3 regions of the Burkholderia sp. EMB26 genome follow, and region 2 is predicted to be linked to each of the others. Evidence: riboswitches for the same ligand, from Rfam matches in the RefSeq annotation. Region 2 holds a riboswitch; each other region holds the start of a gene.
What was found. A riboswitch is a leader RNA that binds a small molecule or an ion and turns the genes downstream of it on or off. The one in region 2 is predicted to bind cobalamin.
Positions count from the first base shown of each region.

Region 1: it holds a riboswitch for cobalamin, as region 2 does, so the genes downstream of both, cobW (cobalamin biosynthesis protein CobW) here and KU887_RS19505 (TonB-dependent receptor domain-containing protein) in region 2, are expected to answer to the same signal.
Region 3: it holds a riboswitch for cobalamin, as region 2 does, so the genes downstream of both, cobG (precorrin-3B synthase) here and KU887_RS19505 (TonB-dependent receptor domain-containing protein) in region 2, are expected to answer to the same signal.

Region 1 covers NZ_CP078070.1:1,865,729-1,875,541, forward strand. The annotation lists gene KU887_RS08765 (TonB-dependent siderophore receptor) at 1-1,564, opposite strand, end outside; cobalamin riboswitch at 1,717-1,983, shown strand; gene cobW (cobalamin biosynthesis protein CobW) at 2,313-3,401, shown strand; gene cobN (cobaltochelatase subunit CobN) at 3,408-7,217, shown strand; gene KU887_RS08780 (ATP-binding protein) at 7,214-8,299, shown strand; gene KU887_RS08785 (VWA domain-containing protein) at 8,368-8,976, shown strand; gene KU887_RS08790 (YaiI/YqxD family protein) at 9,038-9,490, shown strand; gene KU887_RS08795 (DUF1993 family protein) at 9,516-9,813, shown strand, end outside.
Region 2 covers NZ_CP078071.1:625,463-635,275, forward strand. The annotation lists gene KU887_RS19475 (isocitrate lyase) at 1-768, opposite strand, end outside; gene KU887_RS19480 (YbaK/prolyl-tRNA synthetase associated domain-containing protein) at 1,174-1,695, shown strand; gene KU887_RS19485 (transcriptional regulator) at 1,692-2,330, shown strand; gene KU887_RS19490 (threo-3-hydroxy-L-aspartate ammonia-lyase) at 2,396-3,370, shown strand; gene KU887_RS19495 (hypothetical protein) at 3,488-3,736, shown strand; gene KU887_RS19500 (SDR family NAD(P)-dependent oxidoreductase) at 3,760-4,584, opposite strand; cobalamin riboswitch at 4,997-5,190, shown strand; gene KU887_RS19505 (TonB-dependent receptor domain-containing protein) at 5,408-7,336, shown strand; gene KU887_RS19510 (TetR/AcrR family transcriptional regulator) at 7,465-8,016, shown strand; gene KU887_RS19515 (alpha/beta hydrolase) at 8,039-9,049, shown strand; gene KU887_RS19520 (LysE family translocator) at 9,107-9,739, opposite strand.
Region 3 covers NZ_CP078070.1:1,883,929-1,893,741, forward strand. The annotation lists gene cobJ (precorrin-3B C(17)-methyltransferase) at 1-1,557, opposite strand, end outside; gene KU887_RS08845 (precorrin-2 C(20)-methyltransferase) at 1,554-2,288, opposite strand; gene KU887_RS08850 (precorrin-8X methylmutase) at 2,285-2,911, opposite strand; gene cobG (precorrin-3B synthase) at 2,904-4,265, opposite strand; cobalamin riboswitch at 4,372-4,564, opposite strand; gene cbiE (precorrin-6y C5,15-methyltransferase (decarboxylating) subunit CbiE) at 4,767-6,029, shown strand; gene KU887_RS08865 (cobalt-precorrin-5B (C(1))-methyltransferase) at 6,029-7,117, shown strand; gene KU887_RS08870 (cobalt-precorrin-6A reductase) at 7,114-7,845, shown strand; gene cobM (precorrin-4 C(11)-methyltransferase) at 7,888-8,616, shown strand; gene KU887_RS08880 (MFS transporter) at 8,740-9,813, opposite strand, start outside.

The DNA of each region.
Region 1 (9,813 bases), on a different replicon from region 2:
GCGGGCCGAGATCGTTGGCGTTGCCGCGCGCGTCGGGCGTGATGCCGATCAGGTCGCCGCCGACCGGCGCGAAGTTCTTGCTGTACGACGCATACAGGCTGTGCGCGCCGACCGGCGACCACACGACGCCGAGCCGCGGGCTCCATGCCGTCGTCGTGCGCCGCGCATGCAGACCGTTCAGCGCGTTGGTCGAATCGACGTCGAAACGTTCCGCGCGCAGGCCGCCGAGCAGCTTCCACGCTCGCCCGAGGTCGACGCGATCCTGCGCGAACAGCGCGTAGTCGCTGACACGGTGGCGGTTCATCGCGTACGGGCGCGGCGTCGAGCCGACGAGGGCGAAGCGATCCGGTCCGGTCACCGGAACCGGCGCCGCGTCGGCCTGCCAGAGCGCCGGCGTGCGCTTCTGCCAGCCGTATTCGATGCCGAACAGCAGGTGATGCAGCGCCGGACCGGTCGCGACCTTGCCGCCCAGTTCGACGCCGGTCTGCACGTTGAGCTGCGTCATGTCCTGCAGGTAACGTGCGCGTTGCACGCGCCGGTAGTCGCGCGGCTTCGCGACGTAGCTTTGCGTGACGTAGGTATTGTCGAAGGTGCTGCGCAAATCCAGCACGCCGAGCGTATGGCGCAATTCCCAGTCGCCGTCGAGCGCATGCGTGAAGACCGAGCGCCAGTTCATGGTCTCGTCGCGGATCGTGTCGCGGCCCGCCGCGCCGAAGAAGGTTGCGCGTGGTGCGGACGGCAGCGAGAACGCGAGCGGCTTGCCGGCCGCATCGACCGCGGCGACCGGCGCCGGCATGCCGCGATCGGGCACGCGTCGGTACGTGTCGTATTCGAACTGCAGCAGCCAGCTTCGCCGCGCGTCGTGCCACTTGATCGACGGCGCGACGAACTGACGCGTACCGTCGACGTGGTCGCGGAAGCTGCCGGCGTGTTCGCGTCCCGCATTGAGCCGCATGCTCCACGCGCTGGACAGCATCCGGTTGAGATCGACCGACGCGCCGAGCCGTCCGTAGCTGCCGGTCGTCGCCGACACATGTCCGAAGTTTTCCGGCAACGGCTGCTTGGTGATCCGGTTGATGACGCCGCCGCCGCTGCCGCGCCCGTACAGCGCGGCAGCCGGCCCCTTCAGCACCTCGACGCGTTCGATGTTGCCGAGGCTGCGTACGTATTGCGCATCGTCGCGCATGCCGTCGAGCAGCAAGTCGCCCGCGCTGGAAAAGCCGCGAATGCGGAACGAATCGAAGCGCGTGTCCGACGTATTCGACACACCGGGCACGCCGGCCAGTGCGTCGGCAAGCGTGCGGCCGCCATAGGACAGCGTTTCCTCGACCGAGACGCTGTCGATGGTTTGCGGTACGTCGCGCGGATCGCTCGCGGTGCGGGTCGCCGTGCTCACGCTTTCCGCACGCGGATCATTCGGATGACGGCGGCTGCGCACCTCGACCGCGGGCAGTTCGTCGTCGAACTCGGCCGCCGCGGCAGGGCAGGAAGCAACGCCGGCAATCGAGCACAGCGACAGGGCCAGCACAGGAAAACGCCGCCCGGATATCTGTCGTTTCGACATGGAAATTTGAGGATGACTGAGTGATTGCCTCACATGGCCGTTGCGCGGTGGTTCGTGTTGTTATCGGGTGAAGTTTATCTCGTGTAGTTGAAAACGACAATCATTCGCGTTCGTCGCCGGTCGCTCGCCTTGACGCTCCCCGCACCGCCGCCTACACTCGCACGCGTTTTGGTGCTCGCGCGCGCCGCTCCGGCGTGCGCAGTTAAACGGGAAACAGGGAGCCTGCCTGCGCCGCAGTCGAGCCAACCTGTGCTGCCCCCGCAACGGTAAGCGAACGCGTCGCGCGCAAGCGCCACGCAGCGCCGCTTCGCCGCATGCCGCGCGCATGCGGACGACCGCCACTGGATGCCGCGCGTATCCGGGAAGGCGAAGCGGCGTGTTCGTCAGCCCGGATACCGGCCTAAACGTTGGGGTTCAGCGCCGCGGGGAGGCGGCGCATCGTCCACGGCCGCCGCAGGCCCGACGCCCGGTGTTTCCCGCTGTTTGCCCCGATCCGCCCGCCGCGCGAACGCGCCCGGGCCGGCACGGCGAACGGCAGGCGACACGGGCTACGCACGCGGCAGCCGTGTTGGCATTCACGATGTCGACCGTTCGCAAGGAAGCACCATGTCCGATTCGTTGTCCCGCCCGCCGCGCGGCTGTCCGCGCGGATCACGCGGCGAGCTTCCCGCGCACCGCCCGCTGAATTGCCGCGTCGCCGCCGACGCGACGATCCCGTCCTGATTCCCTCTTCGACACCGGACCTACCATGACCCTACGCAAGCTGCCCGTCACGATCGTCACGGGCTTTCTCGGCAGCGGCAAGACGACGCTGATGCGCCACATCCTGCAGCACGCCGAAGGCCGCCGCATCGCGGTGATCGTCAACGAATTCGGCGAGCTCGGCATCGACGGCGAAATCCTCAAGGGCTGCGGGATCGGCTGCGACGATGCCGACGGCGCGCAGGGCGAGGCAACGGGCCAGCTGTACGAACTCGCGAACGGCTGCCTGTGCTGCACCGTGCAGGAAGAGTTCTATCCGGTGATGGAAGCGCTGGTCGAGCGCCGCGCGGACATCGATCACGTGCTGATCGAGACGTCGGGCCTCGCGCTGCCGAAGCCGCTCGTGCAGGCGTTCAACTGGCCGACGATCCGCAACAGCTTCACGGTCGACGCGGTCGTGACCGTCGTCGACGGGCCGGCCGCCGCGAGCGGCCAGTTCGCGGAAAACCCGCAGGCCGTCGACGCACAGCGCCGCGCCGATCCGAACCTCGACCACGAATCGCCGCTGCACGAACTGTTCGCCGATCAACTGTCGTCCGCCGATCTCGTGATCGTAAACAAGGCCGACCTCGTCGGCGACGCCGAGTTCGCGCAGATCGAAACCGCGATCCGCGACGAAACCCCGCCGCAGGTCAAGATCGTGCGCGCGACGCGCGGCGAGCTCGACCTCGCGCTGCTGCTCGGCCTCGAATCGGCGTCGGAGGAAACGATCCACCTGCGTCACGACCATCACGGCTCGGCCGACGACAACGATCACGATCACCATCACGACGATTTCGATTCGGTGGTGGTATCGGGCGACGCCGGCACGCGCGAATCGACGATCGCCGCGCTGCAACGTGTCGTCGAAGCGCACACGATTTACCGCGCGAAGGGCTTCGCCGCGCTGCCCGGCGCGCCGATGCGGCTCGTGATCCAGGGCGTCGGTCGCCGCTTCGACAGCTATTTCGACCGCCGCTGGCAGGACGGCGAAACCCGCGCGAGCCGCTTCGTGCTGATCGGCGAGGATCTCGACGCGGCCGCGCTGCAACGCGCGTTCGACGCCGCGTGCGCGGCCGAGCCGCAACAGGCGTAACGCACGATGCATCTGCTGCGCACCACGCCGGGCGGCTTCGTCGACGATACGCAGGGCGTCGTCCGGATCGACCAGCAGCCGGCCGACATCGTGATCCTGAGTTCGGCCGACACGACGCTGTCGCTGCTCGCGAGCGTCGTGCCGCACTTGCCCGAAGGGTTCCCGAGCGTGCGGCTCGCGAACGTCACGTTCCTGCGCCAGCCGGCGTCGGTCGATTTCTACGTCGACGACGTGCTGCGGCACGCGAAGACGGTCGTGATCGATCATCTCGGCGGCGAAGCGTACTGGCCGTACGGGATCGAGCAGGCCGTGTCGCTCGCGTCGAAGCGCGGGCAGCAGCTTGCGATGTTCTCGGGCGACCTGCAGGAGGACCCGAACCTCGTCGCGAAGAGCACGGTCAGGCCCGAGCTGTGCCGGCTGTGGTGGCGCTATCTGCGCGAAGGCGGCGTGCACAACGCCGACGCGCTGTTGCGCAGCATCGCGTTTCACACGTTCGGCTTCGGCGACGAACCCGAACCGCCGCGGCCGCTGCCCGCCGCCGCGCTGTATCACCCGGCGCGCGACCGCGCGAGCGTCGACGACTGGCGACCGCGCTGGACGCCCGGCGCGCCGGTCGTCGCGATTCTGTTCTATCGCGCGCACTGGCAGGCCGCCAACACGGCGGTGTTCGACGCGCTGGCCGACGCACTGATCGACCACGGGCTGAATCCGCTGCCGATCGCGGTGACGTCGCTGAAGGACGCGGTGAGCCGCGAGGTCATCACGCAGCTCTGCGACACGCACGGCGTCGCGCTCGTGCTGAATACCACCGCGTTCGCTGCCGGCGCGATCGACAGCCCCGAGCCCGACGTGCTGGCCGGCGACGCGCCGGTGCTGCAGGTGATCCTGTCCGGCGGCAATCGCGACGCGTGGGTGGCCGACAACCAGGGCCTGCACGCACGCGACATCGCGATGCACATCGCGCTGCCCGAAGTCGACGGGCGCATCGTCACGCGCGCGGTGAGCTTCAAGGGGCTCGCGTATCGCTGCCCGCATACCGAGGTCGACGTCGTGCGCTACCAGCCGGATGCGGAACGGATCGCGTTCGTCGCGGCGCTCGCGCGCGGCTGGTGCCGGCTGCGCACGCTCGATAACGCCGACAAGCGCATCGCGCTGATCCTCGCGAACTATCCGCAAAGCGAAGGGCGGATCGGCAACGGCGTCGGGCTCGATACGCCGGCCTCCGCGCTGCGCGTGCTCGCGGCGCTGCGCGACGCGGGCTACACGGTGGCCGACCTGCCGCCCGACGGCGACGCGCTGATCGCGCAACTCACCGAAGGCGTGACCAACGATCCCGCCGTGCGCACGCTGCGTCCCGCGTTTCAGAGTTACGCGCTGGCCGACTACGTCGCGCGTTTCGCGCGGCTGCCGGCCACCGTGCGGGATGCGCTAAACGCACGCTGGGGGCCGCCTGAAGCCGATCCGACGCTGAGGCAGCAGCGCTTCACGATCGCCGGCTGGCGCGCGGGCAACGTGTTCGTCGGCATCCAGCCGTCGCGCTCGCGCGGCGAGAACGACTACGCGAGCTACCACGATGCGGATCTCGTGCCGCCGCATGCGTATCTCGCGTTCTATTTCTGGCTGCGCGATGCGTATCGCGTCGACGCGGTCATCCATCTCGGCAAGCACGGCAATCTCGAATGGCTGCCGGGCAAGAGCGTCGCGCTGTCCGACGCGTGCTGGCCCGACCTGACGCTCGGGCCGCTGCCGCACCTGTATCCGTTCATCGTCAACGATCCGGGCGAGGGCAGCCAGGCGAAGCGCCGTGCGCAGGCCGTGATCGTCGATCACCTGATGCCGCCGCTCACGCGCGCGGAAAACTACGGCCCGCTGCAGGATCTCGAACGGCAGGTCGACGAATACTACGAAGCGCTGATGGTCGATGCGCGGCGCGCGAAGCTGTTGCGCAAGACGATCCTCGCGACGATCGCCGAGCATCGCCTGCACGACGAACTGAGCGTATCGCCGCCGCGCGATGCGGGCGACGAGGATGCACTGCTCACGCGGGTCGACGCGTGGCTGTGCGAGTTGAAGGAAGCGCAGATTCGCGACGGGCTGCACGTGTTCGGCGCGTCGCCGGTCGCGCGCCAGCGGCGCGACACGCTGCTCGCGCTCGCACGCTTTCCGGTCGGCGACGGCAAGGGCGAACGCGCCGGGCTGATCGGCGCACTCGCGCGCGATCTCGCGCTCGGCGACGCTTTCGATCCGCTCGCGGCCGACTGGGCCGCGCCGTGGACCGGGCCGCGGCCGGCCGTCCTGCAAACGCTCGACGCGTCGCCGTGGCGGCATGCGGGCGATACGCGCGAGCGGCTCGAACGGCTTGCGCAGCATTGGCTCGACGCCGTGTGCGGAGCCGCGTCCGACGAACCCGGTATCGACATGCCGCCGCCCGGCGCATGGCGGCATACGCTCGCGGTGCTCGAACGCGTGCGCACGATGCTGCTGCCCGCCCTCGACGCGTGCGGCGGCGAGGAAATGCGTCAGCTGCTGCGCGGGCTCGACGGCCGCTTCGTGCCGCCGGGGCCGAGCGGTTCACCGTCGCGTGGCCGTCCCGACGTGCTGCCCACCGGCCGCAACTTCTACTCGGTCGATACGCGCGCGGTGCCGACGCAGGCCGCGTGGTCGCTCGGGTTGAAATCCGCGCAGCAGCTGATCGAGCGTCATCTGCAGGATCACGGCGACTATCCGCGCGCGATCGGGCTGTCGGTGTGGGGGACGGCGACGATGCGCACCGGCGGCGACGACATCGCGCAGGCGTTCGCGCTGATCGGCGTGCGCCCGAAATGGGCGCACGGCAGCCATCGCGTGACCGACTTCGAGATCCTGCCGATCGAGATCTTCGACCGGCCGCGCATCGACGTGACGCTGCGCGTGTCGGGCTTCTTCCGCGACGCGTTCCCGAACCTGATGCACCTGTTCGACGCGGCCGTGCAGGCCGTTGCCGCGCTCGACGAACCCGAAGCGTTGAACCCGATTCGCGCACGCATCGAGCGCGAACGCGGGAAGTGGATCGCGCAGGGCGTGGCGCCCGACGAAGCGCGCCGGCGCGCCGGCTGGCGCGTGTTCGGCGCGCGGCCGGGCAGCTACGGCGCGGGCCTGCAGGACCTGATCGACCAGCGCCGCTGGCAGACCGACGCCGATCTCGCGGACGCCTATCGTCAATGGGGCGGCCATGCGTACGCGCAAAACAGCGCGGGCGACGCCGCGGCCGACGTGTTCGGCGAGCGGCTGGCGACGATCGACGTCGTCGTGCAGAACCAGGACAGCCGCGAGCACGACATCCTCGATTCGAACGACTACTACCAGTTCCAGGGTGGGATGACGGCGGCCGTGCGGCACCTGTCCGGGCAGCAGCCGAGCATCTACCACGGCGACCATGCGAACCCGGTCGCGCCGAAGATGCGCACGCTGCGCGAGGAGATCGCCCGCGTGATCCGCTCGCGCGTCGTCAACCCGAAATGGCTCGACGGCGTGAAGCGTCACGGCTACAAGGGCGCGGCCGAACTCGCGGCGACCGTCGACTACCTGTACGGCTATGACGCGACCGCGCGCGTGCTGTCCGATCACCAGTACGCGCTCGTCGCCGACGCGTACCTGTTCGACGACGCCACCCGCGCGTTCCTCGAACGGCACAACCCGAAGGCGCTGCACGGCATCTGCGAACGCTTCGTCGAAGCGATGCAGCGCGGGCTGTGGCAGCAGCCGGGCCCCTATCGCGAGCGGATCGAAGCGGTCTGGCTCGCCAGCGAACAACGCCAGGAAGGAGGACGGCGATGACCGATCCGACGACGCCCCGCGCCCGCGCGGTTTTTCCGTTTGCGGCGCTCGTCGCGCAGGACGCGTTGCAGCAGGCGCTGCTGCTGGCCGCGATCGACCCGTCGCTCGGCGGCGTGCTCGTCAGCGGCCCGCGTGGCACCGCGAAATCGACGGCCGCGCGCGGCCTCGCCGAGTTGCTGCCGGAAGGGCAGTTCGTCACGCTGCCGCTGTCGGCGAGCGACGAGCAGGTGACGGGCACGCTCGATCTCGCGCATGCGCTGGCCGAAAACGGCGTGCGCTTCCGGCCCGGCCTGCTGGCGCGCGCGCATCTCGGCGTGCTGTACGTCGACGAAGTGAACCTGCTCGCCGACGGGCTCGTCGATACGCTGCTCGACGTCGCCGCGAGCGGCGTGAACATCGTCGAGCGCGATGGCGTGTCGCACGCGCACGATGCGCGTTTCGTGCTGGTCGGCACGATGAATCCCGAGGAGGGCGAGCTGCGCCCGCAGTTGCTCGACCGCTTCGGGCTGATGGTCGAGCTCGAGAACTGCTTCGACGCCGCCCAGCGCGAGCGGATCGTGAAGGCGCGGCTTGCGTTCGATCTCGATCCGGATGCGTTTCGCGCGCGTCATGCGGCGGCCCAGCGGACGCTCGCGGACCGGATTCATGCGGCGCGCGGGCGGCTGCCGGCGCTGGATTTCGACGATGCGGTCCATGCGCGCGTCAGCGCGCTGTGCATCGACGCGGCCGTCGACGGGTTGCGGGCCGATCTCGTGATGCTGCGCGCCGCGCGCGCGCTGGCCGCGCTGGAGCAGGCCGACGCGGTGACGGTGTCGCATGTGGCGCGCGTGGCCGAAGCCGTGCTGCGGCACCGGCGCCACGCGGGGCCGCCGTCGTCGCCCCCATCGTCGCAGCACGATGACGAACGCGACGATCGTTCGCCGCCGAACCCGCGCCAGCGGCCCGACGACCGGCCGGGCGAGACCGGCGACACGAAAGGCGATGCGTCCGCATCGCAGGGCGACTGGGGCTACCTGCCGCCCGAACCGGCCGGGCTGCGCGACGTGAAAAGCGTGGTGCCGCTGCCGCTAAAAAAACGCTGAGCCATCGAGCCGGCGCCGCCGCGAACGCGATTCGCGGTCCTCGATGGCAGTCAGGCGCAGCCGCACTCGTGCCGGGCACGGTGCGCGCCGGCACGGCCGTCGCGTGGCCGGCGACGCTCGCCGCGAAACGCGGCGGCCCGCTGCATCGCGAGCATCTGCGGTTCGGGAAACGCGCGGGCACGCCGCGTGCGCTGCATTGTTTCGTGCTCGACTGTTCGGCGTCGATGTTGTCGCACGAGCGGCTCGCGCTCGCGAAGGGGCTGATCGTCGCGTATTTCGATCAGGCCGCGCGGGCGCGGGTCGAAACCGCGCTGATCTGCTTCGGCGGTCAAGGTGCCGCGCGGCGCTTCGGCCCGGCCGTGCCGCGCTGGTGGAACGCGCGCTGGCTCGAGCCGGTCGACGGCGGCGGCGGCACGCCACTCGCGGACGGCATCGCGGCCGCCGCACGCTTGCTGGCCAGCGCTGCGCGCCGCGAGCCCGGCAAGCAGCGCTGGCTGTGGGTGCTGTCCGACGGGCGCACGCGCGAGATGCCGGCCAGGCCGGCGGCGGCCGATCACGTCGTGTTCGTCGACTTCGACGACGCGGCCGTGCGGATCGGGCAGGGCGCGCGGCTCGCCGCGGCGTGGGGCGCGCAGTGGGTGACGGCCGACGCGCTTTGCACGGATCGCGCCGGCTGATGGCCGGCCGGCGGTGCGCTATGATCGCCGCTTCTGCTTCTGTCCACTGGAAACCCCCGCCATGCAAGTACTGGTCGATGCCGACGCGTGTCCCGCCGTCATCAAGGACATGCTGTTCCGCGCCGCGCGTCGTGCCGAGATCTGCGTGACGCTGGTCGCGAACCAGTTTCTGCGCACGCCGCCGTCGCCGTTCATCAAGGCCGTGCAGGTGCCGGCCGGCTTCGACGTGGCCGACGCGCGCATCGTCGAGCTGGCGGAGCCCGGCGATCTCGTGATCACCGCCGACATCCCGCTGGCCGCCGCCGTGCTCGACAAGGGCGCGCATGCGCTCGACCCGCGCGGCAACTGGTTCAGCCGCGAAAACATCGAGGAGCGCCTGTCGACGCGCGCGATGATGGACCAGTTGCGCAGCGCCGGCATCGACACGGGCGGGCCGGCGCCGTTCAGCGCGCGCGACGGCAAGACGTTCGCGTCGCAGCTCGACCGGTTCCTGGCGCGGCACGGCAAGCCGTAACGGCACACGTCGGCGCCCGGCCAGGATGCAGGTTCGCGCCGACGCTGCTATCGTGGGGCGAGAACCCCAACACAGGAGCGCATGCGTGTCACCCACCCAACTTCTCGTTCCGACCTACACCCAGATGCTGCGCGCGCAGTCCGCGTGGCTCGACAAGGCCGTCGCACACCGGCAGGCCGCCGGCGACGACCCCGACGCGGCGATGACGCTGAGGCTGGCGCCCGACATGTATCCGCTCGCCGCCCAGGTGCGCTTCTCGTGTTTCCAGGCGATGGAGCCGGTTCACCGGCTGCGCGGCGAACCGCTGCCGGCGGCGTTGCTGG
Region 2 (9,813 bases):
CGCGACGATGATGCCGTCGTCCACGCCCAGCTCCAGGAATGCGTAGCGGATCGCGCGGATCTTCGCGAGGAAGTCCTCGTGCGGCACCGTGACCTTGCCGTCCTGGTGGCCGCACTGCTTCTCGTCCGACACCTGGTTTTCGATCTGGATGCAGCACGCGCCCGCTTCGATGAACTGCTTGGCCAGCAGGTAGGTCGCTTCCGCGTTGCCGAAGCCGGCGTCGATGTCGGCGATGATCGGCACGACGTGCGTGACGTGGTTGTCGATCTTTTGCTGGATCGCGGCCTTGGCGGCCGCGTCCTTCGCGGCATCCAGTTCGCGGAACAGGCCGCCCAGCTCACGGGCGTCGGCCTGGCGCAGGAACGTGTACAGCTCCCGGATCAGCGCGCTGACCGAAGTCTTTTCGTGCATCGACTGGTCCGGCAGCGGGCCGAACTCCGAGCGCAGCGCGGCGACCATCCAGCCCGACAGATACAGGTAGCGGCGTTCGGTGCTGTTGAAGTGCTTCTTGATGGAGATCATCTTCTGCTGGCCGATGAAACCGTGCCAGCAACCCAGCGACTGCGTGTACTTGGACGGATCGGCATCGTACGCGGCCATGTCGGCGCGCATGATCTTCGCCGTGTACTTCGCGATGTCCAGGCCGGTCTTGAACTTGTTCTGGGCACGCATGCGGGCGGCATATTCGGGGCTGATGGCATTCCACGCGCTGCCGTGGTTTTCCTTCAAACCAGCCACTGCCTTGATGTCGTCTTGATATTGGGACATGTCTATCTCCTGGGAACGAAGCGCATTTGAGTAAAGGGTTCAGCGTGCCCGCCGCGTGTGACGAAGCGAACTGCATGGACTCAATAGTAATCCCGTCCAGCGAAATTTCGGTCAAGTCTTATATAAGACATAAGATATAAATTTCTGTTGTTTTTCAATGAGATAGCCAGGCGTTTTTGCGATGCAAAACACGGTTTCAAGCGGCGGTAAAACGCGGCGACAGGAATCCGGCGCGTATCCCGCAATACGAAATGCCCTTTCGGCTGCTGAAGAACGACATGCCTGGGCCGCGGTCGGGCAACGACGAGCGCGCCCCCTTTGTCACAGCCATGACAAAACGTCTATACTTGGACAATTCTTTGATCCGCGCGCATCGGCGCGCCGGCCTGCCTGCTCCGGAGCAACATGAACGACTCGCCCGTTTTCGACACGCTGTGCGAACTGCTGAATACCGCCGGCGCGCGTTTCCGCGTGCTCGAGCATCCGGCGGAAGGCAAATCCGACGCGATCGCCGCGCTGCGCGGCACCCGTCCCGAACAGGGCGCGAAGGCGATGCTCTGCACGTTCAAGGATGGCGGCGACGCCACCGCGCTCGCGGTGATTCCCGGCCACCTGAAGATCGACTTCCGCAAGGTCGCCGATGCGCTCGGCCGGCGCAAGGCGACGCTCGCGTCGCCCGACGTCGCGGCCGCCGTCACGCGCTGCGTGATGGGCGCCGTGCCGCCGTTCGCATTCGATTCGAACGTGACGCTCGTCGTCGATCCCGCACTGGTCGAACACAATGACGAGATCGCGTTCAACGCGGGCCGGCTCGACCGCTCGGTCGTGCTCGACGCGGCCGACTACGTCCGGATCGCGCGCCCGCTGCTGGCCGACATCACGCGATCGGAAACGACGGACACCCCGGCTCCCCAGGACCACGCATGAGCACGAACGACACACCGCGGCCATCGGAACAGGCCTCGCTGATCGAGCAGGTGCAGCGCATCGCCGAAGGGCTCGGCGCGATGTTCGCGCCGTTCACCGAGGTCGTCGTGCATGACCTGCGCACGCCGGAGCACGCGATCCTCGCGATCCACAACAACCTGTCCGGACGCGCGGTCGGCGATCCCGCGACCGAGCTCGGCCTCGCCCGCATCGCCGACGACGATTTCCCGCAGGTGCTCGCGAACTACCCGAACCGCTTCGCCGACGGCCGCACCGCGAAAAGCACGTCGATCGGCATCAAGGATTCGACCGGACGCTACGTCGCCGCGCTGTGCCTGAATGCCGACGTCACGCTGTTCCGCGGCTTCCAGGGCATGCTGAACCAGTTCTGCCGCACGGACGGCGAGACCGTCGTCGAAACGCTCGACCCGGCCGGCGCGGACGCGATCCGGCAGCGCATCGACGCGTTCGCGACGCGCCTCGCGACGACGCCGCGCGAGTTGAAGACCGACCAGCGCCGCGAGCTGATGCAGACGCTGAAGGCCGACGGCTTCCTCGAAGTGCGCCGCGCGATGGAAATCGTGTCGCAGCATCTCGGCGTCTCGCGCGCCACCGTCTACAACGATGCGAAGTGACGCCGCGCGCCCTGCCGTCCCGTATCGAATTTCCCGTTGACTGACCTTTTCGACCTCTAGCGACCATGAACTCTCCGACTCTCCCCACGTACGACGACGTTGCCGCCGCCGCGGCCCGGCTCGAAGGCCATGCGCACCGCACGCCGGTGATGACGTCGCGGACGATCGACGACGCGCTCGGCGCGCAGGTGTTCTTCAAGTGCGAGAACCTGCAGCGCATGGGCGCCTTCAAGTTCCGCGGCGCGTTCAATGCACTGTCGCGCTTCAGCGCGGAACAGCGCCGGCACGGCGTCGTCGCGTTCTCGTCGGGCAACCATGCGCAGGCGATCGCGCTGTCGGCGCGCATCCTCGGCATTCCGGCGACGATCGTGATGCCGCGGGACGCACCGGCCGCGAAGATGGCCGCGACGCGCGGCTACGGCGGCAACGTCGTGACCTACGACCGCTACACCGAGGATCGCGAGCAGATCGGGCGCGAGCTCGCGGAGAAGCACGGGCTCACGCTGGTTCCGCCCTACGATCACCCGGACGTGATCGCCGGCCAGGGCACCGCGGCCAAGGAACTGTTCGACGAAGTCGGCCCGCTCGACGCGGTATTCACGCCGCTCGGCGGCGGCGGCCTGCTGTCGGGCACCGCGCTCGCCACGCGGGCGCTGTCGCCGCACGCGAAGCTGTACGGCGTCGAGCCCGAAGCCGGCAACGACGCCCAGCAATCGTTCCGGTCCGGCACGATCGTGCACATCGACACGCCGCGCACGATCGCCGATGGCGCGCAGACGCAGCACCTCGGCAACCTGACGTTCCCGATCCTCCGCCGCGACGTCGACGACATCCTGACCGCGACGGACGCGGAACTGGTCGACTGCATGCGCTTCTTCGCCACGCGCATGAAGCTCGTCGTCGAGCCGACCGGCTGCCTGTCGTTCGCCGCCGTGCGACGGATGAAGGATGCGCTGCAGGGCAAGCGCGTCGGCGTGGTGATCAGCGGCGGCAACGTCGATCTCGAGAACTTCTGCGCGCTGGTGTCGGCACCGGCCTGACCGTCGCGGCGCGCATGAAGATCCTGTCATGCGCGCGCCGCCGACCCTTCACGTCGCGTTAAGTTTCGCGCCCTAGACTGATTACGTCGTCCTGAAGTCAGTCGTGAAGGAGTCGCCATGAATACGCACGCGATCGTCGCCGCCGCCCTGGCGGCCGCTTCCCTGTCGGCGTTCGCTCAACCGGGCGTGACGTCATCCGGTTTTCCCGCCGCATCGCCGGCCCCCGCAGTCGCGCAAGCGACGCACCGTTCGCCCGCCGCGTTGCCGCCCGTCGGCTTCGTGTTCGCGAAGATCGATCAGAACAATACGCCGCCCGATCGCGGCGGCGACCCGGGCGGCCGCACGCACGCCGGCACGCATATGTAACGACACGCGCCGGCCGCCGGCATTCAGAACGACGGCAGCGACGGATCGCGGGCGGCGAGGATGTCGTCGGTGCGCCGCTGCAGCGCGCCGTCGAGCGTCTCCGGTTGCGGAATCAGCCAGTAGCGCCCGGCGCGAATACCGTCGAATACCCGCTCGGCGAACGCGTCGGGCGTGAGCCCGTGTGCGTTCAGCATCGTGCGCATCGTGTCGACGAAACCGCGCACCTCGGGCCGGTCGTGCGCGGCGCCGAACGGATCGTTGAAGATGCCCGACAGCACGGGCCCCGGCGCGAGCAGCGACACGCCGACCGGTGCGCCGAGCATCTTCAGTTCGCCGTACAGCGATTCCGTCAGCGCGACCACCGCGAATTTCGTCGCCGAATACGGCGACATCAGCGGGCTCGGCAGGAAGCCGCCGACCGATGCGGTGTTCACGACCCGCGCCGGCGCGTTGCGTTCGAGCATGCGCGGCACGAAACTGCGAATCCCGTTCAGCACGCCGTGCACGTTGATCGCGAAGCTGCGCTCGAAGCGCTCCGGCGTGATTTCCCAACTGAAGCCGGTCGCCATCACGCCCGCGTTGTTGAACAGCAGGTCGACGCCGCCGAAGCGCCGCCATGCGGCTTCGGCCAGCGCGTCGACGGCTTCCGGCCGGCTGACGTCGGTCGGCACGCACAGCACGTCGGTGTCGAGCGTCGCGGCGAACGCGTCGAGTTTCGCCGGATCGAGATCGGCCAGTACGACGCGCATGCCGAGCGCGGCCGCGTGGCGTGCCAGCCCGCTGCCGATGCCGCTGGCCGCGCCGGTAATCACGGCGGTGCCGCCGTCGAAGCGAATCGAATCGGTCATGTCGGTCAACGTCCTGTCGGGTCGGATGCGCGGCGCTGCGCGAGCGTGCACTGGCCGGCGAGGAACCGGCTTCGGGTGTCGGTCATGATGTCTCCTGTCATCGAGTGCGGGCCGTTCAGCTCGAACCCGCGATATCCACACGGTGCAATACGCGCCCGGGTTCCGCCTCGCCCGTTTGAACGAGATCGCGCACGCGAGCGGCAGGTTCGAACGGGAAACTGTCGAGGAAAGCGCGGCCCGCGCAACGCGCCGAGCCGGTTCCGGCTCGAGGGCACGCGCTCGCCCCGTTTCGTCAGACCAGACGCACGGCCCGCGCGCATGAAACGAAAGGATCCGGAAAGCTGACGCGGGACAATGACGTTTTTTCGCATCCGCAGGCAGCCGGACGATTGACGTGCGCGAGCGCACGCCATTACCCTTGCGCGCTGATGGTTCCCAGGGATGGGATCAAAAGGGAACGCAGGCGAGGCAACGCCTCGAAGCTGCGGCTGCCCCCGCAACTGTGAGCGGCGAATCCGTGCCACCGCATGCCACTGGGAAACCGGGAAGGCCCGCACGGATGACGACCCGCGAGCCAGGAGACCTGCCATCGACCCGAGGTCCAGGCAGCCGCACCGGGCGGGGTGTCCCGATGCGCCAGGCACCGCCCCCGGGTGGTCGCCCGTTGCATGGACGACCCGACCTCAGGATCCACCAGATGTCCATCGTTCCCGAATCCGCTTCCCGGCCGGAAGCGTCGCACCGACACGCCGTCGGCATCCGTTGCTTGTCCGCCCTCCGCTCACGATCGCCGTACCCGCTACTCGCTTTGTCCCGCCGTCTCATGAACCTTCGTCACCTGCTCGCCACGTCCGCCGCCACCGCGCTGCTTTCCCCGCTCGCCCATGCGGCCGGCGACACGGCGCCTGCGCAGCCCGCCGGGCCCGCGGAAGGGGCGGACCTGCCGACGATCAGCGTGACCGACACGCGGCACCTGCCCGAATCGTTCGACCGGCGCTACGCGTCGACCCAGGTGCTCACGCGCGACGATCTCGACCGGCTGTCGCCGGCCGACCCGAGCATCACGCAGGCGCTCGCGACGCTGCCGGGCGTGACCGTCACGCAGAACGGCGGGCCCGGCTCGTCCGCGTCGGTCAGCATCCGCGGTTCGTCGGCGAGCCAGGTCGCCGTGTTCATCGACGGCATCCGGATCGGCTCGCCGACCACCGGCATCGCGCCGTGGGCCGACCTGCCGACCGACGCGTTCGAGCGCGTCGAGGTGATCTCCGGGCCGGCCGCCGCGTCGTTCGGCAACAACGCGATGGGCGGCGTCGTGCAACTCTTCACGCGCCGCGCCGCCCAACAGCCGAACCAGACCACCGTGTCGTTCGGCGGCGGCACGAACAAGACGTTCGACACGCGGTTCCGCACGTCGGGCACAGTGCCGTCGACGGGGCCGCTGGCCGCGCTCGGCGGGCTCACCTATTCGCTCGGGCTGCACGACTACAACACGGCCGGCATCGACGCGACGCGGCCGTTCTTCTACGGTCACGAAGACGGCCGCAATCCGTATCACGCGCAGGATCTCGACGCGCGGCTCGGCTATGCGCGCGACAACTGGTCGATCTCGACGTTCGCGCTGTACCACCGCTCCGACCTGTCCTACGACAACAGCGGCTACGCGAATCGCGAGCTCGATCACCAGCTGACGACCGGCGTCGCGTTCCATCTCGACATCACGCCCGATACGCAATTCGACCAGTCGTTCGGTTATGCGAACGACCGCCAGTTCATCTATGCGGACAACCCGGCCCTCGCGACGGACCAGATCAATTCGCAACGCATCAGCACGTCGACGTCGCTGACCCATCAGGCGCACGGATTTCATCTGTTCGGCCTGCCGCTGTCGGGCGAATCGAAGCTCGCCTACGATTTCACGCGCGAACAGGCATTCCTGCCGGTCGACATTCCCGGTGGCGTACCGACGCGCAACGATTCCGCGTTCTCGCTGCACCAGTCGGCGACGCTCGGCAGCGTGACGATGTTCGTCGCGGGTCGCCACGAGATCGTCGCCGGGCAAGCGGTGAACACCGGCAACGCCGCGCTGTCGTGGGCGATCACGCCGGTCTACACGGCGCGCGTGTCGTACGGCAATGCATTCCGCCTGCCGACGTTCAACGACCTGTACTATCCCGGCTACGGCAATCCGAGCCTCAGCCCGGAACGCAGCACGTCGGTCGAGGCCGCGCTCGACGCGAACACGGCGTACGGCACCTTCACCGCGGCGATCTACGATACGCGCGTCAACAACCTGATCGCCTACAACCCGGCAACGTTCTCGCCGATGAACATCGGCCGTTCGCACATTCGCGGCATCGACCTGTCGTACAAGGGGACGATCGGCCGTTCAACGCCGGTGAGCATCGCGGTCGGCATCCTGAATCCGCAGGACGAGACCAACCAGACCTGGCTCAGCCGCCGGCCGCGCCAGACGGTCAGCCTGAACGTCGACCACACGTGGGACGAATTGAAGCTGCATGCGCTGAGCACGGGCGCGTCGCTGCTGTACGGCGGTTCGACGTTCGACGATCCGGCCAACCGGCAGTATCTGGCGTCGTACCTGACGGTGAGCCTGCGCGCGTCGTACCGGATCAATTCGCACCTGACCGTGTCGGCGTCGCTGTCGAACCTGTTCGACCGGCAGTACATGACCGCGTACGGCTACAACACGCTCGGGCGCACCGCGTTCGGCAAGGTCAGCTATACGTTCTGACGAGCTCACGCATCCGCATGAAGCGCCACGCCGGCACGCGCGGAAAATTGACATCGCGGCCAAACCTAATAGAATTAGTTTTTTGACTAATCCGCATAGCATTCGTCATGGCGCGTGCCGGCATTACCGTGGACAAGCTCGTCGAAGCCGGCGCGCGGCTCGCCGATGAAACCGGCTTCGAGCTGCTCACCGGCGCGGCGCTCGCGCGACATTTCGACGTCAAGCTGGCGAGCCTGTATTCCCATATCCCGAGCTTCGACGATCTGAAGAGCCGGATCGCGCTGTTCGCGCTGCAGGAGCTGGCCGATCGCGCCACCGACGCGCTGGCCGGCCGCACCGGCAAGGACGCGCTGGCCGCGCTCGCGAACGTCTATCGCGACTACGCGCGGGCGCATCCGGGCCGCTTTGCGGCCGCGCGCCATCCGGTGAGCGCCGAACGGGCCGCCGAAAGCGCGGGCGGGCAGCTCGTCAGGATGACGGCGGCGGTGCTGCGCGGCTACGACCTGCCGGAAACCGAACAGGCGCACGCGATCCGTCTGCTCGGCGGCTTCTTCATGGGCTACGTGACGCTCGAAAGCGCCGGCGGCTTCTCGCACAGCGCGCCGGATTCCGACGCGTCGTGGTCGCGCAGCCTCGATGCGCTCGACGTGATGCTGCGTCACTGGCCGTCGGCCGCCTGACGCACCGAACGGAACCCGAGCGATGAAAGACAAACCCGACGGCGTCGTACTGCCGAGCCGTGTCGTTCCCTTCCCGACCTCGATCAGCGACGAAGCACGCGCCGCGCTGCAACGCCTGACCGGCGACGACGGCGTGCCGCTGAACGCGTTGCACGTGATGCCGGCCCCGGACGATATCGACGCGTGGATGCGCGTGAAGGCCAGCGCCGACGCACATTACGCGGCCGCGGTCGAGCAGCTCGCCGGCTATCTGCGTTCGAGCGTCGAGACGATCCGCGTCGGCGATGCGGACGTGCATGTCGCGACACCGGAAGCCGAGGCTTCCAGCGCCTATGCGACCATCGACCTGCACGGCGGCGCGCTGGTCGTCGGCGGCGGCGCCGCGTGCCGTGCCGGCGCGCAGATGCAGGCCGACCGGCTCGGCGTGCGCTGCTACGGCGTCGACTACCGGATGCCGCCCGAGCATCCGTATCCGGCCGCGCTCGACGACTGCATCGCGACCTATGCCTACGTGCTGGAGCGCTACGCACCGGAACACGTCGTCATCGGCGGCCGTTCGGCCGGCGGCAATCTCGCCGCCGCGATGGTGCTGCGCGCCCGCGACGAGGGCCTGCCGCTGCCGGCCGCGCTCGTGCTGCTGTCTCCGGAAGCCGACCTGACCGAATCCGGCGACAGCTTCGAGACCAACCGCCTGGTCGACGTCGTGTTGCCGGGGCCGCTGATGGCGAACAATCTGCTCTACGCGAACGGCGCCGATCTCGCGCATCCGTACCTGTCGCCGCTGTTCGGCGATTTCGCCGCCGGCTTCCCGCCGACCTTCATCCAGAGCGGCACGCGCGACCTGTTCCTGTCGAACGCCGTGCGCCTGCATCGCGCGTTGCGACGCGCGCAGGTGCCGACGGAGCTGCACGTGTTCGAGGGGATGCCGCACGGCGGATTCATGGGCGCGCCGGAGGATATCGAGCTGAGCCAGGAAATCGCGCGCTTCGTGCACGCGCACCTGCACGCATCGAATGGAGCCGGCGATGAATAGAAACGCACCCGGGAACGACATCGGCATCGGCCGGGATCGCTGCGCTGCCCCGCGCGTCTAGATCAGTCCGCGCACGCCCGCGACCAGCTGGATCGCGCCGAATCCCGCGACGATCGCCGCCGACACGCGCGACAGCCCGTGCATGAACCCGAACGACAGCTTCGTGCGCAGCGCGGCGCTCGTGGTGCTCAGGCACAGCCACCACATGGCCGAACCGATGAACACGCCGGCGACCATCGATCCGACGGTGGCCTCCATCGCGCCTTCCTGCGTGTCCGGCAGCGGGCCGAGCGCCGCGAAGATCCCGACGAACGACACGATCGTCATCGGGTTCGACAGCGTGAGGCCGAACGTCGTCAGGAAATCGCGCAGGACCGTCGTACGCGGCAGCTCGCGTTGCCCCGCCGGCGCGGCCGGCGCCTGGCGCGCGATGGTCCACGCGAGCCAGACGAGAAACGCGCCGCCGCCGATTTTCAGGGCGACGGTCAGCATCGGGAACGCGGTGACGAGGCCCGCAACGCCCAACGCGCCGAGCAGGCCGTAAATCGCGTCGGCGCATGCGGCGCCGATGCCCGTCGCGAATCCCGCCTGGAAGCCGCGGCTCAGGCTGCGCTGAATGCACAGCATGCCGATCGGGCCGACCGGCGCCGCGATCGACCACCCCATCACGACGGATTTGATGAACAGCATCGCCTGCCCCTTGCAGCATCCAGTGGATCGAACAGGCATCGTAGGGAAAGTCCGGCCCCCGCTGAATACGGTTT
Region 3 (9,813 bases), on a different replicon from region 2:
GATGTCGCGGCCGAGCACGACCACCGTATCGGCCGCGCGATGCGCGCGCACGATGTCGAGTGCACGGTCGAGCTGCCACGGCCGCGCGCGCGAAATCGGGTTGTAGAACGCCATCACGAGATCGGCTTGCGCCGCGTGTTGCAGGCGCGTCTCGATCACGTCCCACGGCTTCAGGTTGTCCGACAGCGAGATCGCGCAGAAGTCGTGGCCGAGCGGTGCGCCGGCCTGCGCGGCCGTCGCGAGCGACGCCGAGATGCCGGGCTCCACGCGCAGGTCGACCGCGGCCCATTGCGGGTCGCGCGCTTCGTCGAGCGCTTCGAGCACGGCCGCGGCCATCGCGAACACGCCCGGGTCGCCCGACGACACGACCGCGACGCGCCGGCCCTCGGCCGCCAGTTCGAACGCATGGCGCGCGCGCTGCATTTCCTCGCGATTGTCGGTGCCGTGCACGCGCTGGTCCGCCCGAAACGGGCCGGCCATGTTCACGTAGGTCGTATAGCCGAGAATGTCGGTCGCGTCCGCGAGCGCCGCGCGCGCGGCCGGCGTGAGCCACGCGGCGGCGCCCGGGCCGAGGCCGAGCACCGTCAGGCGGCCGCGTGCGCGGCCGAGCGTGGCCGGGTCGACCGGCTGCGATGCGACCGCGCATGCCAGACCGTGCGATTCGCCACGAAGCGTATGCGCGACGCGCAACGCACGACCGAGCAGCGTGGCGGCGTCGGCTGCCGCGTTGCCGTCGCGATCGCTATCGACGAAACGCAGCGGCACGTCGAGCGTGCTCGCCGCGGCTTCCAGCGCGGCGTCGCCGATCGCCGACGCCGGCGCGACGATGGCCGCGAGCGCCAGCCGCGCGAGGCCCTGTGCGTCGAGCATGGCGTCGATGCGCGCAGCAAGCGCTTCGCCTGCATGCACGGCATCCGCGGCAACACCGACCACCACGCTGCGCGGATGAATCACAAGCTCGTCGCGCGCGCCGCGCCACGCATCGGGCGTCACGCGAATCGCGTGCGCAGCCGCGGCATCACGGGGCAGCGCGACGTCGTCGAGCCACGGCGCCGCGCCGTCGATGCGCGTCGACGCGCCCGCGAGCAGGTCGGACACGAAGCGCTTGCCCTGCGCGAGATCGGCGAGCGCATAGCCTTCCGGCGGATTGAGCACGCACGCGCCGAAGCGCAGTTCGCCGCTCGTCGTGATCGCCGGCGCGACACCGACGCATTCGGCGATCTCGCGCGCGATCACGTTGACGCCCGTCAGCCCGCCGAGCAGCGGCACGACGGCCGAACCGTCCTCCGCGACCGCGAGCACCGGCGGCTCGACGCCCTTGTCGGCAAGCGCGGGCGCGAGGCAGCGGATCACGATGCCGGCCGCGCACAGCGCGACGATCGGCAAGCCGCGTGCATAGAGTTCGCGCAGGTGCGCGCCGAGCTCGTCGAACGGCACGTCGGCGTCGACGCGCGACGCGAGACCGTGCACACGGGCGCCCGGGTAACGCGCCTGGATCCGCCGCGCGGTATCGAGCGCGCCCGCGCCGAGGATCACGATCGCGGGCGGCGTCATCATCCTTGCCATTTTTCCCCCGGCACGACGAGCAGCGAGAAATACGGCGACGCCATCGGATCGACCTCGTCGAGCGGTACGATGCGCTGGTTGGCCATCGTCGCGCGCTCGACGTACCGCGCGCGCTTCGCAAGCCCGAGTTCGTCGAGCACGCGTCGCACCTTGTCGAAATTGCGGCCGAGCTTCATCACGACGGCCGCGTCGGCCCGCGCGAGGCGCTCGCGCAGTTCATGCTCGGGCAGCACGCCCGACAGCACCGACAGGCTCTGGTTGCGATAGACGAGCGGCTGGCCGAGCACGGCCGTGCCGCCGAGCATCGCGCACACGCCGGGGATCACCTCGGTGTCGTAACGCGGCGCGAGGCGGTCGTGCAGGTACATGTACGAGCCGTAGAAGAACGGGTCGCCTTCGCAGATCACCGCGACGTCGCGGCCCGCATCGAGGTGCGCCGCGACGATCTCGGCCGCGGTGTCGTAGAAATCGGCGATCACCGTCTCGTAGCAGAGCGGCGGCGGCAGCACCTCGGTCGTCACCGGGTAGACCAGCGGCAGTTGCGTCTGCCCGTCGAGCAGGTGCGCTTCGACGATGCCGTACGCGTTGCCTTTCTTGCCCTTCGCGACGAAATACGCAACCACGGGCGCGGCCTGCAGCACGCGCAGCGCCTTGATCGTCATCAGCTCGGGATCGCCGGGGCCGACGCCCACCCCGAACAGCCGTCCGCGCGCGGTCGTCATTCGACCTCCGTTGCAAGCGCATTGACCGCGGCGGCCGCCATCGCGCTGCCGCCGCGCCGGCCGAGCAGCGCGACGTACGGCACGCCGCGGCTGTCGGCGTCGAGCATCGCCTTCGATTCGGCCGCGCCGATGAAGCCGACCGGGAAACCGAGGATCAGCGCGGGGCGCGGCGCGCCGGCGTCGATCATGTCGAGCAGGTGGAACAGCGCGGTCGGCGCATTGCCGATCACGACGACGCTGCCCGCGAGATGCGGGCGCCACAGTTCGAGCGCGGCGGCCGAACGCGTGTTGCCGAGCCGGCGCGCGAGCTCGGGCACCTCCGGCTCGCCGAGCGTGCAGATCACGCGGTTGGCCGCGGGCAGCCGCGCGCGCGTGATGCCTTCGGCAACCATCCTCGCGTCGCACAGGATCGGCGCACCGGCCGCGAGCGCCGTGCGGCCGGCCGTGCCGGCGCCGGCCGAGAAGCGCAGGTCGTACACGACGTCGACCATCCCGCACGCGTGGATCACGCGCACCGCGAGTTTCTCGAGATCGGGCGGAACCTGCGACAGGTCGGCCTCGGCGCGGATCGTCGCGAACGACTGGCGGTAGATTTCCTGCCCGTCGCGAATATAGTCAAGCATCGGTGGTGTCCTGGCTGTGCCGCGCGTCCATGAGTCGGACCGCGGCCTGGTCAATCGTCAGATGGCGCGCGAGCAGGGCGCCGAGGCCCGTGGTCGCGTCGCGCCGGTAAAGGTCGTAGTGTGCGGGCGCCACCGCGACGAGCGTATGCGTCGCGGGATGCGGCAGCGCGCAGTGGCGCGCGCAGCCGGTCAGGTGCACGTCGAGCGGCCGGCCGATGCGGGCGGCGAGCGCGAGTGCGTCGTGTTTCGTGTCGGCGTGCGCTTTCGCGCAGCCCGCGCTGCCGGTACAGGCGACGAGCGCCGCCAGCGGCTCGGACGCCGCGCCTACGAGGCCGAGCGACTTGAGTGCTTCGCGCATTGCCACCGCACGTTCGTTCGGCACGCCGTGCATGAACACGCCTTGCCACGGCGTCATCGACAGCGTGCCGTCGCCGTCGGCTTCGGCCAGCGCGGCGAGCCGTTCCAGTTGCGCCGCGTCGAGCCGCCCGAGCGCGAATTGCGCGCCGACGCTGCAGCGGGTCGCGGCGCGCGACGGCTGCGCGCCGAAACGCAACGCCGGGTCGGCATGCGTGCGCCGCCAGCCGGCAAGCGCCGGATCGGCCGCGAGCGGAAAGGGCAGGTAGCGCCGGGCGCGTTCGAACAGCGTGCGTTCGCCGCACATCGCGAGCAACGCGCGCATCCGCGTGACGTCGGCCGGCGCGAGATCGAGGAACGCACGCAGCAGCGCGCGCACCAGCGCGACGCCCTGATCGGGCGACACGTCGACCGACGCGGGCCGGTCGCCGGGCGCCACCGGCGGACAGCCGGCCAGCCCCGCCGCAAGACGTACCGCGCCGTCGGCGCGGCGCCACGCGGCGAGCCAGATGTCGTGCGGATGATCGAGCGCCGCGACCGCTTCGCCGCCATCGAGCTGGATCGAGAATTTCGGCGACAGTTCGCCGCGGCGCGGCTCGTTCGCCAGCATGTCGAGCAGCGGCACGGCGAGCGCGTGGCTATCGACGAGCGCGGCCGGGTCGTGCCCGGCGAGCGGGCTGAGCAGCACGTTGCGGACGTCGTCGCTCGCCGCGAGCGCGGCCGCCTCGGCGGCGGTGTCGCCGGCGCTTGCGCGCGGGCCGAGCCCCGCGTCGAGCAACGCGTGGGTCAACGCATCGGCCGCGCCGTCGCGAATGCCGCGCAACTGGAGATTCGCACGATTGGTCGCATCGATCGCGCCGGAACCGTACCGGCGCGCGGCGGCGGCGATCGCACGCGCCTGGCGCGCGTCGAGCCGGCCGCCCGGCAGCTTGATCCGGCACAACCCGCCGTCGGCGGCCGCGACCACGCGCACGAGCCCCGGGCAGGCCGACGGGCGCACGACGGGCGACGCAGGAATCGAATCGGGGGCGGAACTCAACGGGATACCGGAACAGTGTGGCGCCGCGGCCAACGCATCGGTACACCCCGCCCGACGCCGACTGGCACGCACGCACTTTCTGGCCGGCAGGTCTCCTGGCTGACAGGTCGGCGCCGACTCCCGGCCTTCCCGGTGAAACCAGTGGCATGAGGAGGGAGATCGGCTCGCTGTCTACAGTTGCGGGGGCAGCCACAGCGGCGCGCGGTGCGCCCTGTGTTCCCTCTTCGGCCCCGAAGGGCACCGGCGAACGAACGGCCGTAGGATACCCGATTTCGGTCGCGATTCGCGACCGGCTGGCGGTTCGCGGCGAGCGAAGCGGGCAACGGCCGCGCGCGGGCGGGCGGGCAGATGAAACGCGGGGTGGAACACGGTACCATGCCGTTTTTTGCAACGCGGACGGCTGCACCGGCGCTTTCACGGCCGCGCGGCGACACGATGGAATCGAACGATGGGGAAGGGTGCATGACGGCGTGGCTGACGGTAGTGGGCATCGGCGACGACGGTTACGCGGGGCTCGGACGCCACGCGCGGCGCGCGCTGCTCGATGCGGCGCACGTGGTCGGCGCGAAGCGGCAGCTCGACATGCTGCCCGCGCGACTGCGCGCGACGCGCGAAGCATGGCCGTCGCCGTTCGACCTGTCGGGGCTGCTCGCGCGCCGCGGCGCGCCGGTGTGCGTACTCGCGAGCGGCGACCCGATGCTGTTCGGCGTCGGCGCGACGCTCGCCCGCCAGCTTTCTCCCGACGAATGGCGCGTGCTGCCCGCGCCGTCGTCGCTGTCGCTCGCCGCGGCGCGCCTCGGCTGGGCGCTGCAGGACGTCGGCGCGGTCTCGCTGGTCGGGCGTCCGCTCGCGACGCTGGCCCGCCACCTGCTGCCGGGCCGGCGCCTGTTCGTGCTGAGCGCCGACGGCCGCACGCCGGCCGCCGTCGCGGCCGAACTCGCCGCGCGCGGCTTCGGGCCGACGCGCATCAGCGTGTTCGAACACCTCGGCGGCCCGCTCGAGCGACGGATCGATGGCCTCGCGCAAGACTGGCACGTCGACGAAACCGCCGCGCTCAATCTCGTCGCACTCGACTGCCAGGCGGGCCCCGACGCACCGCACCGCGCGCTCACGCCCGGCCTGCCCGACGATGCGTACCGCCACGACGGCCAGCTCACCAAGCGCGACCTGCGCGCGATGACGCTCGGCCGCCTCGCACCCGCGCCCGGCGAACTGCTGTGGGACGTCGGCGCCGGCAGCGGCTCGATCGGCATCGAATGGATGCGCGCGCATCCATCCTGCCAGGCGATCGCGATCGAAGCGCATGCCGAGCGTCAACGCTTCATCGAACACAACCGCGATACGCTCGGCGTGCCGGGCCTGCAACTCGTCGCGGGCCGTGCGCCTGCAGCGCTTGCGGGGCTCGCCGCGCCCGACGCGATCTTCATCGGCGGCGGCGCGACGGCGCCCGGCGTGCTCGACGCGTGCTGGGCGTCGCTGAAACCCGGCGGGCGGCTGGTCGCGAACGCGGTCACGCTGCAGGGCGAGATGGCGCTCGCCGCCTGGCGCGATGTGCACGGCGGCACGCTTACGCGCGTATCGTTCGCGCATGCCGAACCGCTCGGCCGCTTCGACACGTGGCGGCAGCCGCTGCCGGTCACGCTGTACGACGCGCGCAAGCCCGATGCCGCGGATGCGGCTGCCGTGGCCGGCGCGTCGCATCCGTCGAACCCAACGGACGCGTGATGCGCGACGAAACCCCCGAACAGCCCGCGCCGCTGCGCTTCGGCTACACGACCGGCAGTTGCGCGACCGCGACGTCGCTCGCGGCCGCGCGGCTGCTGCTCACGGGTCACGCGGACGACGCGGTCGAGATCGTGCTGCCGAAGGGGCAGCGCGTGATGATGCGGCTCGAGTTCTGCCGCACGACCGCCGACGGCGCCGAAGCCGGCACGATCAAGGATGCCGGCGACGATCCGGACGTCACGCATGGCGCGCTGATCTTCGCTCGCGTCGCGCGCGCGGCGGCGCCCGGCGTGCGCTTTCATGCCGGGCCGGGCGTCGGCACGGTCACGCGCGCGGGGCTGACGCTGCCGGTCGGCGAACCGGCGATCAATCCGGTGCCGCGCCAGATGATGACCACGCACCTGGAGGCGCTTGCGGCCGAGCACGGCTACGCGGGCGGCTTCGACGTGACGATCGGCGTCGAAGGCGGCGAGGCGCTCGCGCTGAAGACGATGAACCCGCGGCTGGGCATCGTCGGCGGGCTGTCGATCCTCGGCACGACCGGCATCGTGCGGCCGTTCTCGTGTTCGGCCTATATCGCGTCGATTCATCAGGGCATCGACGTCGCGCGCGCGAACGGCATCACGCACATCGCGGCCTGCACGGGCAACGCGAGCGAGGACGCGATGCGCGCGCACTACCAGCTGCCCGACATGGCGCTGATCGAGATGGGCGATTTCGCGGGCGCGGTGCTCAAGCATCTGCGGCGCGCGCCGGTCGCGCGCCTGTCGATGTGCGGCGGCTTCGGCAAGCTGAGCAAGCTCGCGGCCGGCCATCTCGATCTGCACAGCCGCCATTCGAGCATCGACCTGCCGCTGCTCGCGCAGTGGGCGGCCGAAGCCGGTGCGAGCGACGCGCTGCAGGCCGCGATGCGCGCGGCGAACACGAGCCAGGAAGCGTTGAAACTCGCGCAGGCCGACGCCGTGCCGCTCGGCGATCTGGTCTGCGCGCATGCCTTGCAGGTGGCGCGCGACATCGTGCCGCCGTCGGTCGCGGTCGAGATGTTCGCGATCGATCGGCAGGGCCGCTTCGTCGGGGCGGCGCGATGAGCGCGCGCATCCTGCTGCTCGGCGGCACTGGCGACGCGCTGAAAATCGCGCGCGCGCTCGGCCCGCATCATGTCTACAGTCTCGCCGGCCTCGGCAAGACGCCCGACGATCTGCGCTGCGACGTGCGCGTCGGCGGGTTCGGCGGCGCAGCCGGGCTCGCCGCGTATCTGCGCGACGCCGGCATCGGCCTCGTGATCGACGCCACGCATCCGTATGCCGCGCAAATCAGCGCGAACGCCGCGGCGGCGACGCGCGACGCGGGCGTGCCGCTGTGGGCGCTGCGCCGCGCGCCGTGGACGCCGCAGCCGGGCGACGATTGGCGGATGGTCGACGACTGGGCCGGCATCGAGGCCGCGCTCGCGCCGTTCCGGCGCCCGCTGTTCACGCTCGGACGCGAACCGCTCGCGCATCTCGATGCGATCCCGCCGCACCAGTTCTGGCTCGTCCGCTGCCTCGACGCGCATCCCGGCAACGCCCGTGCGCAGGTCGTCGCCGCGCGCGGGCCGTTCACGCTCGACGGCGAACGCGCGCTGTTCGCGCTGGCGGGCATCGACGTCGTCGTCAGCAAGAACAGCGGCGGCGCGGCCACCGAGGCCAAGCTCGACGTCGCGCGCGAACGCGGGCTGCCGGTCGTGATGCTGCGCCGGCCGCCGCTGCCCGATGCCGACCGCGCGTTCGACTCGGTCCCGGCGCTCATCGACGCACTCGATCCGGCCGCGCGCGCGTGACGCGACGCAGCGGCCACTCAACGAATTGACGGAGAAATTTCGATGACGGTGTATTTCATCGGCGCGGGCCCCGGCGACCCGGAGCTGATCACGGTGAAGGGCCAGCGCCTCGTGCGCACGTGCCCGGTGATCCTGTACGCGGGCTCGCTCGTGCCGGCTGCCGTGCTCGACGGTCATCGCGCGGAGCAGGTCGTCAACACGGCCGAGCTCGACCTCGACGCGATCGTCGCGCTGCTCGCCGCCGCGCACGCGAACGGGCAGGACGTCGCGCGCGTGCATTCGGGCGACCCGTCGCTGTACGGCGCGATCGGCGAGCAGATCCGCCGCCTGAAAGCGCTCGGGATTCCGTACGAAATCGTGCCGGGCGTGACGGCCACGGCCGCGTGCGCGGCGACGCTCGGCGTCGAGCTGACGCTGCCCGGCGTCGCGCAGACGGTGATCCTCACGCGCTTCGCGGGCAAGACGACACTGCCGGAAGGCGAGGCGCTCGGCGGGCTGGCCGCGCACCGCGCGACGCTCGCGATCCATCTCGGCGTGCGCCATCTCGCGCGCATCGTCGACGAAGTGCTGCCGCATTACGGCGCCGATTGCCCGGTGGCGGTGATCTATCGCGCGAGCTGGCCCGACGAGGCGCGCGTGACGGGCACGCTGGCCGACATCGTCGGCAAGGTGCAGGGCACGCAGATCGAGCGCACCGCGCTGATCCTGATCGGGCGCGTGCTCGACGCCGAAGGGTTCGCGGATTCGACGCTGTACGCGAGCGCAGGCTGAACACGCCAGCGCCGTGGAGCCGAGTATCTGGACGGGCCGCGAGGATATTGCCGGTGCGCGAGCGAGCATGACCGGGACGACACCGGGCATGCAGACGCCCGCGCCGCTGGTCCGCGGTGTCGCTCAGGCTCGCGCCATCTGCCGCACCCGCTTCGGCGCGAACCCGGCCGCGAGCACGAACAGCACGACACAGAGGCACGCCATCGCGATCCATGCGGGCGTCAGGTCGGCGAGATGCTGGCGCACGACGCCGGCCGCGAACGGGAACAAGCCGGCGATCAAGTAACCGATACCCTGCACGAACCCCGTCAGCGACGCGGCATCGGCCGGCGTTGCCGCATGGTCGACCGTGACGATCAGCGACAGCGGAAACAGCGCGCCGATTCCCGCGCCGACGAGCAGCGCGGCCGGCAATGCGAGCGCTTCCGGTGCGGCCAGCATCACCAGCAACCCGACGAACAGCGACGCGATCGCCGCATGCAGCGCGGGCCGGCGATCGGGCAGACGGTCGATCGTCGCGGAAATCGTCAGCCCCGCGACGACTTCCGCGAGCGTCACGCCGCCGAGCAGGCTGCCGGCCGCGGTCGGCGACCAGCCGAGCCGCATGTAGTACGGCGGCAGCCACGCGAGCACCAGCGTGTATGCGCCGGTCGCGATGCCGAAGAACAGCGCGAGCCGCCATGCGCGCGGCGAACGCGACGGCCGCGCATTCGATACCGACGCCGGCCCGGCGGCAAGCGCGTCGCCATCGCGGCTGGCCAGCGGCCAGGCCAGCGCGGCGAGCGCCGCCGGCAACGCCCAGCCTGCAAGCGCGGCGAGCCAGCCCCAGCGCGCCGCGGCAAATGGTGCGATGACGCTCGCGAGCACCGCACCGCCCATGATCGACGTCGAGTAGACACCCATCGCCCCGCCGATACGGGTTGCGAAATGCGCCTTCACGAAGCCGGGCAACAGCGCCTGCACCATCGCGATCCCGACGCCCGCGCAGCACGCACTCGCGAGCAGCAGCCACGCATGCTGCGCACCGACGCGCGACGCGCAAGCCAGCCCGATCAACGCGACACCGAGCCACACGCCGCCCGCGATCCCGGTGAGGCGCTGCAGGCGCCGCGCGCTCAGTGCGCCGAGCCCCATCAGCAGGATCGGGATCGTCGTCAGCAGGCTGGCCGCGCCGTCGCCGATCCCCGTCGCGCGCTG